3 regions of the Amycolatopsis sp. NBC_00345 genome follow, and region 1 is predicted to be linked to each of the others. Evidence: riboswitches for the same ligand, from Rfam matches in the RefSeq annotation. Region 1 holds a riboswitch; each other region holds the start of a gene.
The links. A riboswitch is a leader RNA that binds a small molecule or an ion and turns the genes downstream of it on or off. The one in region 1 is predicted to bind S-adenosylmethionine.
Positions count from the first base shown of each region.

Region 2: it holds a riboswitch for S-adenosylmethionine, as region 1 does, so the genes downstream of both, OG943_RS30685 (methionine ABC transporter ATP-binding protein) here and OG943_RS20495 (aminotransferase class V-fold PLP-dependent enzyme) in region 1, are expected to answer to the same signal.
Region 3: it holds a riboswitch for S-adenosylmethionine, as region 1 does, so the genes downstream of both, thrC (threonine synthase) here and OG943_RS20495 (aminotransferase class V-fold PLP-dependent enzyme) in region 1, are expected to answer to the same signal.

Region 1 covers NZ_CP107995.1:4,645,627-4,648,891, reverse strand. The annotation lists gene OG943_RS20505 (potassium/proton antiporter) at 1-182, shown strand, start outside; gene OG943_RS20500 (M23 family metallopeptidase) at 481-1,266, shown strand; SAM riboswitch class IV at 1,351-1,465, shown strand; gene OG943_RS20495 (aminotransferase class V-fold PLP-dependent enzyme) at 1,506-2,873, shown strand; gene OG943_RS20490 (hypothetical protein) at 2,903-3,265, shown strand, end outside.
Region 2 covers NZ_CP107995.1:6,850,990-6,854,254, reverse strand. The annotation lists gene rsmA (16S rRNA (adenine(1518)-N(6)/adenine(1519)-N(6))-dimethyltransferase RsmA) at 1-569, shown strand, start outside; gene OG943_RS30695 (TetR/AcrR family transcriptional regulator) at 601-1,188, opposite strand; gene OG943_RS30690 (hypothetical protein) at 1,249-1,491, shown strand; SAM riboswitch class I at 1,681-1,771, shown strand; gene OG943_RS30685 (methionine ABC transporter ATP-binding protein) at 1,985-2,998, shown strand; gene OG943_RS30680 (4-(cytidine 5'-diphospho)-2-C-methyl-D-erythritol kinase) at 3,251-3,265, shown strand, end outside.
Region 3 covers NZ_CP107995.1:5,100,500-5,103,764, forward strand. The annotation lists gene holA (DNA polymerase III subunit delta) at 77-1,048, opposite strand; SAM riboswitch class I at 1,182-1,315, shown strand; gene thrC (threonine synthase) at 1,328-2,593, shown strand; gene OG943_RS22695 (ComEC/Rec2 family competence protein) at 2,671-3,265, opposite strand, start outside.

The DNA.
Region 1 (3,265 bases):
CGGTGAGCCTGATCGTCCGCGCCGGCGCGGGTTTCACCCCGCAGAAGACGAGCCGCTTGCAGGTGGACGACCAGCTCCTCGTGGTGACCACCGCGAGCGTCCGGGAGGCGGTGGAGCGCCGGATCCGCGCCGTGGACCGCGCCGGGCGCCTGGCCCGCTGGCGTGGGGAAGACGGCCGCTGACCCGCCGGCGGCGGGAGCTGGGCGGCTGACCTGCTGGTGTGATGAGCCCGGCCGCTGACCCGAGCGGGGGAGCGCACGTCGCCGACCAGTGCGTTCTGATCACCGCCCGCGGGCCCACGGGGTGAGGTGAACCTCCGCAGGTCGGCTCGCGGCGAGCGCCCCCCACCCGTCCGCGGCACCACACCTCGGTTTCACGCGAATTTCGCAGTGATCATTCCCAAATGTCGCCCTTTCGGGTTAACCTCCGCCCGTTCGACTCCATCGAACGGGGGAAGGCTGACCCAAAGGAGTACGCAGGGTGACGAAACTTCGGAGCTGGGGCACCACGACCACCGCTGCCGCCGTCTTGACGCTGACAGCCGGCGTGCTGCTCGCGGGCCCCGCGGCGGCCGAGTCGGCGCCGTCCCCGACGGTGCCATCCCCGGCCACGGCGTTCCCGGCGATGGCGTTCCCGTTCGCGCTGGGGCAGCAGGTCTACTCGGCCGGCATCCACTCCGACGACGGGTCCGATGGCGTCAAGAACGCCATCGACTTCAGCCCCGCCGACCGGACCGTGCGCGCGCCGCTGGCCGGGACTGTCCACCTGCAGCACTGCTCCGGCGGCGACTGGGTGACCATCGACCACGCGGGCGGCTGGCGGACCGGCTACTACCACATGGAGGCCATCCAGGTCACCGACGGTGAGCAGGTCGAGGCCGGCGCTCCGCTCGGGTCCACCGGCAACGCGCTCCCGTGCGGGGGCAGCAGCACCGGCGCCCACGTGCACTTCACCCTCTGGACCCTGCCCGCCGCCCCGGCCACCGCCGCCGCGCCGGGCGATCGCGAGGCCGCGCCCGGAGATCGCGAAGCCGCACCCCGCGATCGTGAAGCGAACGACCGTGAAGCCGCCATCGGCGACTGGGACAACGTCTCCTACGCCCGCCTCACCTCGACCGTCGCGGCGGCTTACGGCCAGCCCGTCGACGGCAAGGAGATCGGCGGCTGGCAGTTCACCGCCGGTGCCGAGCAGTACGACGGCACCGCGACGCACCTGGCCGACCGCCAGCTCGTCCAGCTGCCCGGCCGGTTCCGCGACACCCCGTAACAGTCCGCCGAACGTGTGACCGCGGTCTCAGATCGCGGGACGGGGCTGGCTCGAACCCACTCCGTTCGGTTACCTTCGAAAACAGGTCATGAGTGCCAGCGCGAAGCCCCGGCTTGCTGGCCGGCAACCCTCCTACCGCGGTGGGGTGCCCCGGGTGAGGACCAGGCCGGTCGCGTCGTGCGGCAGGCAAGCGCGGGCCCCTCGCCGGGGGTCCCCCGGACTGCCGAGGAGGCACCCTCATGACTCTCGCCCTCGATCGCACCTGCACCGCCGAAACCACGGGCACCACTGACGCCGCTGGAACCGTTGCGCCGCAGGGGATCCCGGCCGTCGCCGGCGCGGGCCTGCGGGTGCCGCTGGTGACCGGCGGCGAGATCGGCTACGCGAACCTCGACCACGCCGCCAGCGCGCCGTGCCTGGACGCGGTGCGCACGGCCGTCGACGAGTTCCTGCCCTGGTACGCGAGCGTCCACCGCGGCGCGGGCTTCGCGTCGCAGGTCTCGACGCGGCTTTACGAGCGCACCCGCGACATCCTTCGCCGCTTCGTCGACGCGCGCGGCACCGACACCGTCGTGTTCACGCGCAACACCACGGATTCCTTCAACCTCCTGGCCCGCGCCCTGCCGAAGAACACCTCCGTGGTCGTGTTCGACACCGAGCACCACGCCGCGCTGCTGCCGTGGCGCGGCCGGAACGTCCGCCGCGTCAGCCTTCCGCGCACGCGGCTCGCGGCAGTGTCCGTTGTGGACGAAGCGCTCGCGGACTGCCCGCAGGGCCCGCGGCTGGTGGTGGTGACCGGAGCGTCCAATGTGACCGGTGAGCTGCTCCCGGTGGCCGAGATCGCCGCCGTGGCAAGGAAACACGGCGCCCGCATCGCGCTCGACGCCGCGCAGCTCGCGCCGCACCGCCGCATCTCGCTGCGGGAGCTGGACGTGGACTACGTCGCGCTGTCCGGCCACAAGCTGTACGCGCCCTTCGGCGCCGGCGCGCTGATCGGCCGCGCGGACTGGCTGCGCGCCGCCCAGCCGTACCTCGCCGGCGGCGGCGCGACCAAGCTCGTCACCGAAGAGGCCGTGGTCTGGAACTCCGGCCCGGAGCGGCACGAAGCGGGCTCGCCGAACACTGTCGGCGTGTACGCGCTCGGCGTCGCGTGCGAGCAGCTGGCCGCGCAGTGGGACGCCGTCGGCGAGCACGAGGCCGAGCTGCTGGAGCGGCTGCGCAAGGGCCTGGCCGGCATCCCCGGCTGCGCCGAGCTGCGGCTGTTCGACGCGCCGGTCGACCGCGTCGGCACGGTGAGCTTCGTCGTCGACGGCTTCGAGCCCGGCTGGCTCGCCGCGGTGCTGTCGGCCGAATACGGCATCGGCGTCCGCGACGGCGCCTTCTGCGCGCACGTCGCCACGAAGCGCCTGATCGGCGTCGCCGGCGGTGACGGGCAGCAGGCCGTGCGCGTCAGCCTGGGCCTCGGCAGCACGGCGGAGCACGTCGACCGCGTGGTGCTCGCTCTGCGCCAGATCGCCGCCCGTGGCGCGCGCTGGCAGTACGAGAAGGTGGACGGCCGCTGGGCGCCCGTCGGGGACCCGCGCGAGCTGCCGCCGTTCTGCGCCTGAGCGTCGCGCCGGTCCGCTAGGCTCCCCGCATGGGGAGACCGCCGCGGTACGCGTTTCCATTGGCCTTACTGGGTTTCGCCGAGCTGGTGCTGATCGGGGCGCAGCGCGCCGCGGCGCCGGATCCGCACCGGGCCTACGACGTCGCGGTGGCAGTGCAGGGTGAGGTCGCTGCGACATTGCAGGCCACGGCGCGGCTGGCGCCCGCCGAGGTCGGATCCGGGCAGACAACGGTGTATGCCTACAGCCAGCCGCCCGTGGTCCCGGCGACGTCCATGCCGGCGACGTTCGCGCCCTCGAACAGCTGGCTGATCATGCTCGCGCTCGTGGTGGCCGCCGTCCTCGTCGGATACGCGGTCGCCGCCCGGCGGGCCGGGACGCCGTACCGCACCGGC
Region 2 (3,265 bases), 2.2 Mb from region 1:
GGGCGCCCGAGGCCGCCGAACGTCTTTCCGTCCTCGGCGCCGACGCTCTGCGCCTGCGGGCCGCCGATCTGCCGGCCGCGCCCGTGTCGCTGGTCGCGAACCTGCCGTACAACGTCGCGGTGCCCGTGGTGCTGCACCTGCTGGCCGAGCTGCCTTCGCTGCAGCGGGGGCTGGTGATGGTCCAGACCGAGGTGGCCGACCGGATGGCCGCCGGCCCCGGCAGCCGCATCTACGGCGTGCCGAGCGTGAAGCTCGCCTGGTACGGCCCGGCCCGCAAGGTGGCCGCCGTGCCCCGCAACGTCTTCTGGCCGGTGCCGAACGTCGATTCGGCCCTGGTCTCCTTCGAACGGGCCGCGACGCCGGTGACCGACATCGACCGCAAGACCCTGTTCGACCTCGTGGACGCCGCGTTCTCCCAGCGCCGCAAGACCTTGCGCGCCGCGCTGGCGGGCTGGGCCGGGTCCGCCGACCGCGCGGGCGAGCTGCTGACGGCCGCGGGCATCGACCCGCGGACCCGCGGCGAGCAGCTGGACGTCCACGCCTTCGCGCGGCTCGCCGCCCAGGTCTGAACCGGGCCGTCGCGGTCCGGCCTGACCCGCGTCAGGCCGTGCCGAACAGCCGGTCGAGGTGGTAGTCGAGCGTCGCGATGACCTCGTCGGGCCGGTAGCGGTCGTACAACAGGTCCAGCCCGAGTCCGGTGATGCCCGAGACGAGCAGGTTCGCCTCGTGCCGGGGGTCCGCGCCGGGCCCGAGCGCCGCCGCGGACAGCAGCCCGGTCACCAGGTCTTCGATCGGCGTCCCCTCACCGAGGAAGACCTTCGCCAGTTCGGGATCGCTGTGGGTGCGGCTGAAGTACGCGGCGTGGACGCGTAGGGACTGTGCGCGCTCTTCGTCCAGCGGCAGCAGCTCCGTGAGCACGGAGCGCAGGACACCGCGCACGCTGTCCTCCGGCAGCTCCGCGATGCGGGCCTGCGCCCGTTGCTCGCCGCGCTCGTGGAGGTATCGCAGGGCGAGCACGAGCAGGTTGTGCTTCGTCTCGAAGTAGTACTGCACCAGCCGCAGCGAGACGCCGGCCTCGGCGGCCACCTCGCGCATGCTCACCGAATCCAGGCCACGCGCGGCCGCGATCCGCCAGACCGCTTCGGCGATCTGACGCCGGCGCTGGTCGTGGTCCACCCGCTTGGCCATGGTGCTCCCTCTTGGTATGGTACGAGTGTATCTGATACAGACGTATCATTAGGAGGGGACATGAACGAGGGCTGGTACCGGCTGTGGGAGGTCGTCGTCGGCGTGGTGGGGGTCCGCGCGGGCGTCGTGCCGATTTTGTCCAAGGCGTTCGGGGAGGGTAAGCCGAGCTGGCTGGCGTTCTCGAACTATCTGGACGCGCCCTGGTGCTACGTGGTGGCCGCCGGCGTGATCGTCGTGGCGTTCGCGCTGCTCGTGGTGCTCGACGAGCGGCGTAAGAAGGCGCCGTCCATGCAGGGTTCCTGACCGTCCACAGGGGAATCTCCCGGCGGCTCCGGTATCGGGGCGCGGCCGATCCTGTCAAGCGGCCCGACCGGTGAACCGCCCTCACGGTCCGCGATGCAGGAGGCCGTGTTCCGGTATGCGGACGCCACCACTCGTGTGATCTGCACCAACGCGCTTGCGTTCACCCAATGGGATCGGCTTTACTCGGTACGTCCATCCCGAGCGACTGAGAGACCTGGCTCGCCGAAGTCGCAGCAACCACCCTCCACAGGGCAGGTGCTACCGCCAGGACCGATGGAGGCTGTTTCCGATGAAGAGGGTAGCCCGCCCGCTCCTGCTCACCAAGCGGCGCGTAGTCGACGAAGGTCGCCGCTCGGTATGTGCGTGTCGACGCTCCATGGTCATCGCCTGATCCTCTCTTCCGCTTCTTCTTGAGCGCCGTCCTTTATGGACGGTCTATCGGTGACGCCCGGCGCGCCCGTGAACGGTGCTGCGCCCCTCCTTGGAGCCCTTTGTGATCACTGTCGAAAACGTGTCCAAATCCTTCCCCCACAACGGAAATCCGGTTGCCGCGCTGCGTGACGTGAGCGTCGACGTGCAGGCAGGCTCGCTCTTCGGCGTGGTCGGCCCGGCCGGCTCCGGCAAGTCGACCCTCGCCCGTTGCATCGCGCTGCAGGAGCGCCCCGACCGCGGGGTCGTGCGGCTCGACGGCCTCAACACCGGCACCCTCGACGGCCGTCGGCTGCGTGAGGTCCGCCGCCAGCTCGGTGTGGTCGGCACCAAGCCGGAGCTGCTCGCCGAGCGCACCGTGGCCGGCAACATCGCGACCCCGCTGGAGCAGCTGGGCGTCGACGGCCCGCAACGCCGCAGCCGCGTCGGCTCGCTGCTCGACCTGGTCGGCCTGACCGCCCGGGCCGGTCAGCACCCGGGTGAGCTGACCGAGGGCCAGCTGCGCCGCGTCGCCGTCGCCAAGGCGCTGGCGGCCGGCCCTGCCGTGCTGCTCGCCGACGACCCGACCGCGGGCGTCGCCCCGGAGGAGGCCGGCGCCGTGCTGGCCGTGCTCGACCGGGCGCGCGCCGAGCTGGGCGTGACCGTGCTGGTGACCACGCAGGACGCGGGTGTCGTCCGCCGGGTCTGCGACGACGTCGCGGTGCTGGAAGAAGGCGCCATCGTCGAGCGCGGCACGGTGCTCGACCTGATCGCGTCGCCGGGCAGCTGGACCGCGCAGGCGGTGCTGCCCGCGATCGAGACGACCCGGGCGCAGGCCGCGAAGTACGACCGCGCGGCCGACGTCGTGCTGATCGGCTTCGCCTCCGTGGGCGCGCTGCTGCCCGAGGCGGCCGGCCGGTTCGACGTCGAGCTCGCCACCATCGGCGGCGGCCTGACCCGCATCGGCGACACCCCGATCGGCCGTTTCCGCCTCGGCGTCCGCGGTGAGCGCGCCGACGCCGCGCTGGCGTGGATCGCCGACCGCGGTGCTTACGTGACCCACACGGCGCGCGGCCCGCAGGGTGTCGCCGCCGCCTGACCGTTCCGACAATGTCCCTGAAGGCCACCTTCAGGGACATTGACGCCCCTGAAGGCCACCATGAGGGACCACTACGCCCTCATGGTGGCCTTCAGGGACCGTCGTCCGGGCAAAGGGATCGCGCGTCCGAGAGTTTGGGACGGGCGTCCTGGGCCCGGTCGGGCGGGAGTGCGCGAATCCGTCCGGCTGACCGTGCTTTCTCCTGGTGGGAAGCCGATCGGCCCGGCCACGTAGGCTGGCTGGGTGCTCGCAGTGGTTCCTCCCCCA
Region 3 (3,265 bases), 450 kb from region 1:
CTTCGTCCTGGGGTCGGAACCCGGGCGTCCGGGCCGCCTCGGAACGAGCAGGGTCAGTCTGGGCCCGTAGGCGGGGTCAGCGTTCGCCCTTGGCGGCGACGACCTCGGTGACCGCGCGTTCCAGCGCGTAATCCGCGTCGGCGGCGGCGCCCTTGACCTCGGCGTTCAGGCGGGCCACCACGCGCATCGCGGTGGCGAGGCCGTCCTGGCCCCAGCCGCGGGACTGGCCCTGCGCCTTGCGGATCTTCCACGGCGGCATGCCCAGCTCGCCCGCCATCTGGTTCGGGTTGCCACGGCCCGCCGCCGAGACGCGCGCGACGGTGCGGACCGCGTCCGCCAGCGCGTCGGCGACCAGGACGTGCGGGACACCCAGCTGCATCGCCCAGCGCAACGACTCCAGTGCCGCCCCGCGGTCGCCCGACACGGCCTTCTCCGCCACTGCGAAGCCGGTCACGTCGGCGCGGCCGGTGTGATAGCGGCGGACCGCCTGCTCGTCCACCACGCCCCCGGCGTCGGCGACCAGCTGCGTCGCCGCGGAGGACAGCTCGCGCAGGTCCGAGCCGACGGTGTCGAGCAGAGCCATCACGCCCGCGGCGTCGATCTTCCCGCCGGAGCGGCGCACTTCGTTGCGCACGAACGACTCGCGCTCGGCGGGCTTCGTCAGCTTCGGGCACTCGATGATCTCCGCGCCCGCCTTTTTCAACGCCGCGGGCAGCGCCTTCGCCGCCTTGCTCCGGCCCCCGCCGCTGTGCACGACGACCAGCACGATGCCGTCCGCCGGCGAAGCGATGTACGCCAGCACGGCGTCGGCCAGGTCCTGCGAAATGTCCTGCGCCGAGTCCAGGACGATCACCCGACCTTCGCTGAACAGCGAAGGACTCACCAGCTCGGCCAGCACCGGCGGTGTGAGTTCGGACACCCGGTTGCGCGTCAGATCGGCCGTCGGGTCGGCCGCCCTCGCGGCGTCCAGCGCGGCCCGGACGGCCCGTTCGATGAGCAGTTCTTCCTCGCCGATGACGAGCTGGAGCGGCGCGGGGGCGGTGGTCACCCGGCCATCCTCTCACCCGTCCGGCGGCAGGCCCGCCCCGGTGATGTGGGCGGGCACCGTGGCACGAGGCGATCACCATGTCGTACGGTGTAGCCGAGGCAGCGCCCGCGACGGCGCGCCGACAATCGAATACCGCTCATCCAGAGGGGCAGAGGGAACGGCCCGACGAAGCCCCGGCAACCGGCGTACAGCCTGTCATCCCGCGATCGCGGGATAGCTGACGACCACGGTGCCAATTCCGGCCCGCTTCGGCGGGGAAGATGAGGAAGGAACCTCGTGATGACCGTTACCCTCGGAACGACCTCCGCCAGCAAGACCGTGGACCTGGGTCCCGCCGTCGAGCTGGTGTCGAAGGAAGAGGGCCACCGGCAGCCGCTCGCCCCGGAGTTCGTGTCCGCCGAGGACTTCTCGCCGCTCGAGGTCGCCTACGACTTCGGCCGCGTGCGCCGCGAGGACATCGAAGCCGGGCCGAACAACATCTGGCGCTACAAGAAGCTCCTGCCCGTGCCCTCGAACGTCGAGGAGATCCCCAACACCGAGCCCGGCGGCACCCGCCTCGTGCGCGCCGACCGGCTCGCGAAGGCGCTGGGCCTCAAGAGCCTGTGGGTCAAGGACGATACCGGCAACCCGACACACTCGTTCAAGGACCGCGTGGTCGCCGTCGCGCTGGCGGCCGCCCGCGAGTTCGGCTTCGAGGTGCTGGCCTGTCCGTCCACCGGCAACCTGGCCAACGCGGTCGCCGCCGCGGCCGCGCGCGCCGGCTGGCAGTCGGTGGTGCTGGTCCCGAAGACGTTGGAGCGGGCCAAGATCCTCACCACCGCGGTGTACGACGGCGCGCTGATCGCGGTGGACGGCAACTACGACGACGTCAACCGCCTCGCCACCGAGCTGGCCGCCGAGCACGCTTCGTGGGCGTTCGTGAACGTCAACGTCCGCCCCTACTACTCCGAGGGCTCGAAGACGCTCGCCTTCGAGGTCGCCGAGCAGCTCGGCTGGCGCATCCCCGAGCAGATCGTGGTCCCGATCGCCTCCGGTTCGCAGCTGACCAAGGTGGACAAGGGATTCCGCGAGCTCGGCCAGCTCGGCCTGGTGGAAGCCAGCCCGTACAAGGTGTTCGGGGCCCAGGCCACCGGCTGCTCCCCCGTCTCGGCGGCGTTCCGCGCCGGCCACGACGTGGTCCAGCCGGTGAAGCCGGACACCATCGCCCGCTCGCTCGCGATCGGCAACCCGGCCGACGGCCCGTACGTGCTCGACGTGGTCAACCGCACCGGCGGCGCGATCGAGGACGTCAGCGACGAGGAGGTCGTGGAGGGCATCCGGCTGCTCGCGCGCACCGAGGGCATCTTCACCGAGACCGCGGGCGGCGTCACCGTCGCCACCGCGAAGAAGCTGGTGGAGACCGGCAAGCTCGACCCCGACGCCGAGACCGTGCTGCTCATCACCGGCGACGGCCTCAAGACGCTGGACGCCGTCGAGGGCCGCATCGGCCCGAAGGCGACCGTGCCGCCGTCCGCCGCAGCGGTCAGCAAGGCACTCGGCTTCTGAGCCCTTCCCCACGGCGGTGAAGGACTCCTTGCCTACCTTGAGAGTAGGCAAGGAGTCCTTCACTACAGGCGCACGACCTAGCGGGGTGGCCCACGGGCCTCGCCACGGCGGGCGATCGCCGGCCCGCCCGCACCGGGCAGCACCGCGGTGTCACCGTCCACGTCGGTCCGGGTCACCAGCGCGCCCAAGGTCTTCAGCACGTCCATAGTGGACTGGCTCGGGTGGCCGTAGCTGTTGCCCGCGCCCACACTCACCAGCGCCGCCCGCGGCGCTGCCGCCGAAAGGAAGCCCGGCACCGAGAACCTCGAGCCGTGGTGCGGCACCTTCAGCACGTCGGCCCGCAGGTCCGCGCCTTCCGCCAGCAAGTCGGCCTGCGCGGCCAGTTCCACGTCTCCCGGCAGCAGCACCCGGCCCGCGGGTGTCTCCGCCCGCAGCACGACCGAGCTGTTGTTGATCATCGTGCCGTCCTGCTCCGCGGGCGAGCGCGCCGTGACGTAGCGCGGGCCGAGCACGTCGAGCGCGAGCCCCGGCCAGGACAGCCGCTGCCCCTGGCTCAGTTCCAGCAACGGCACGCCCCGGCGCGCGGCCTCGCGTGAGACCTGCTGCCACGCCCAGCCCGGAGCGCGGCCGGGCCCGATCGCGATCGCCCCGACGGCCCGGCCCTCGAACACC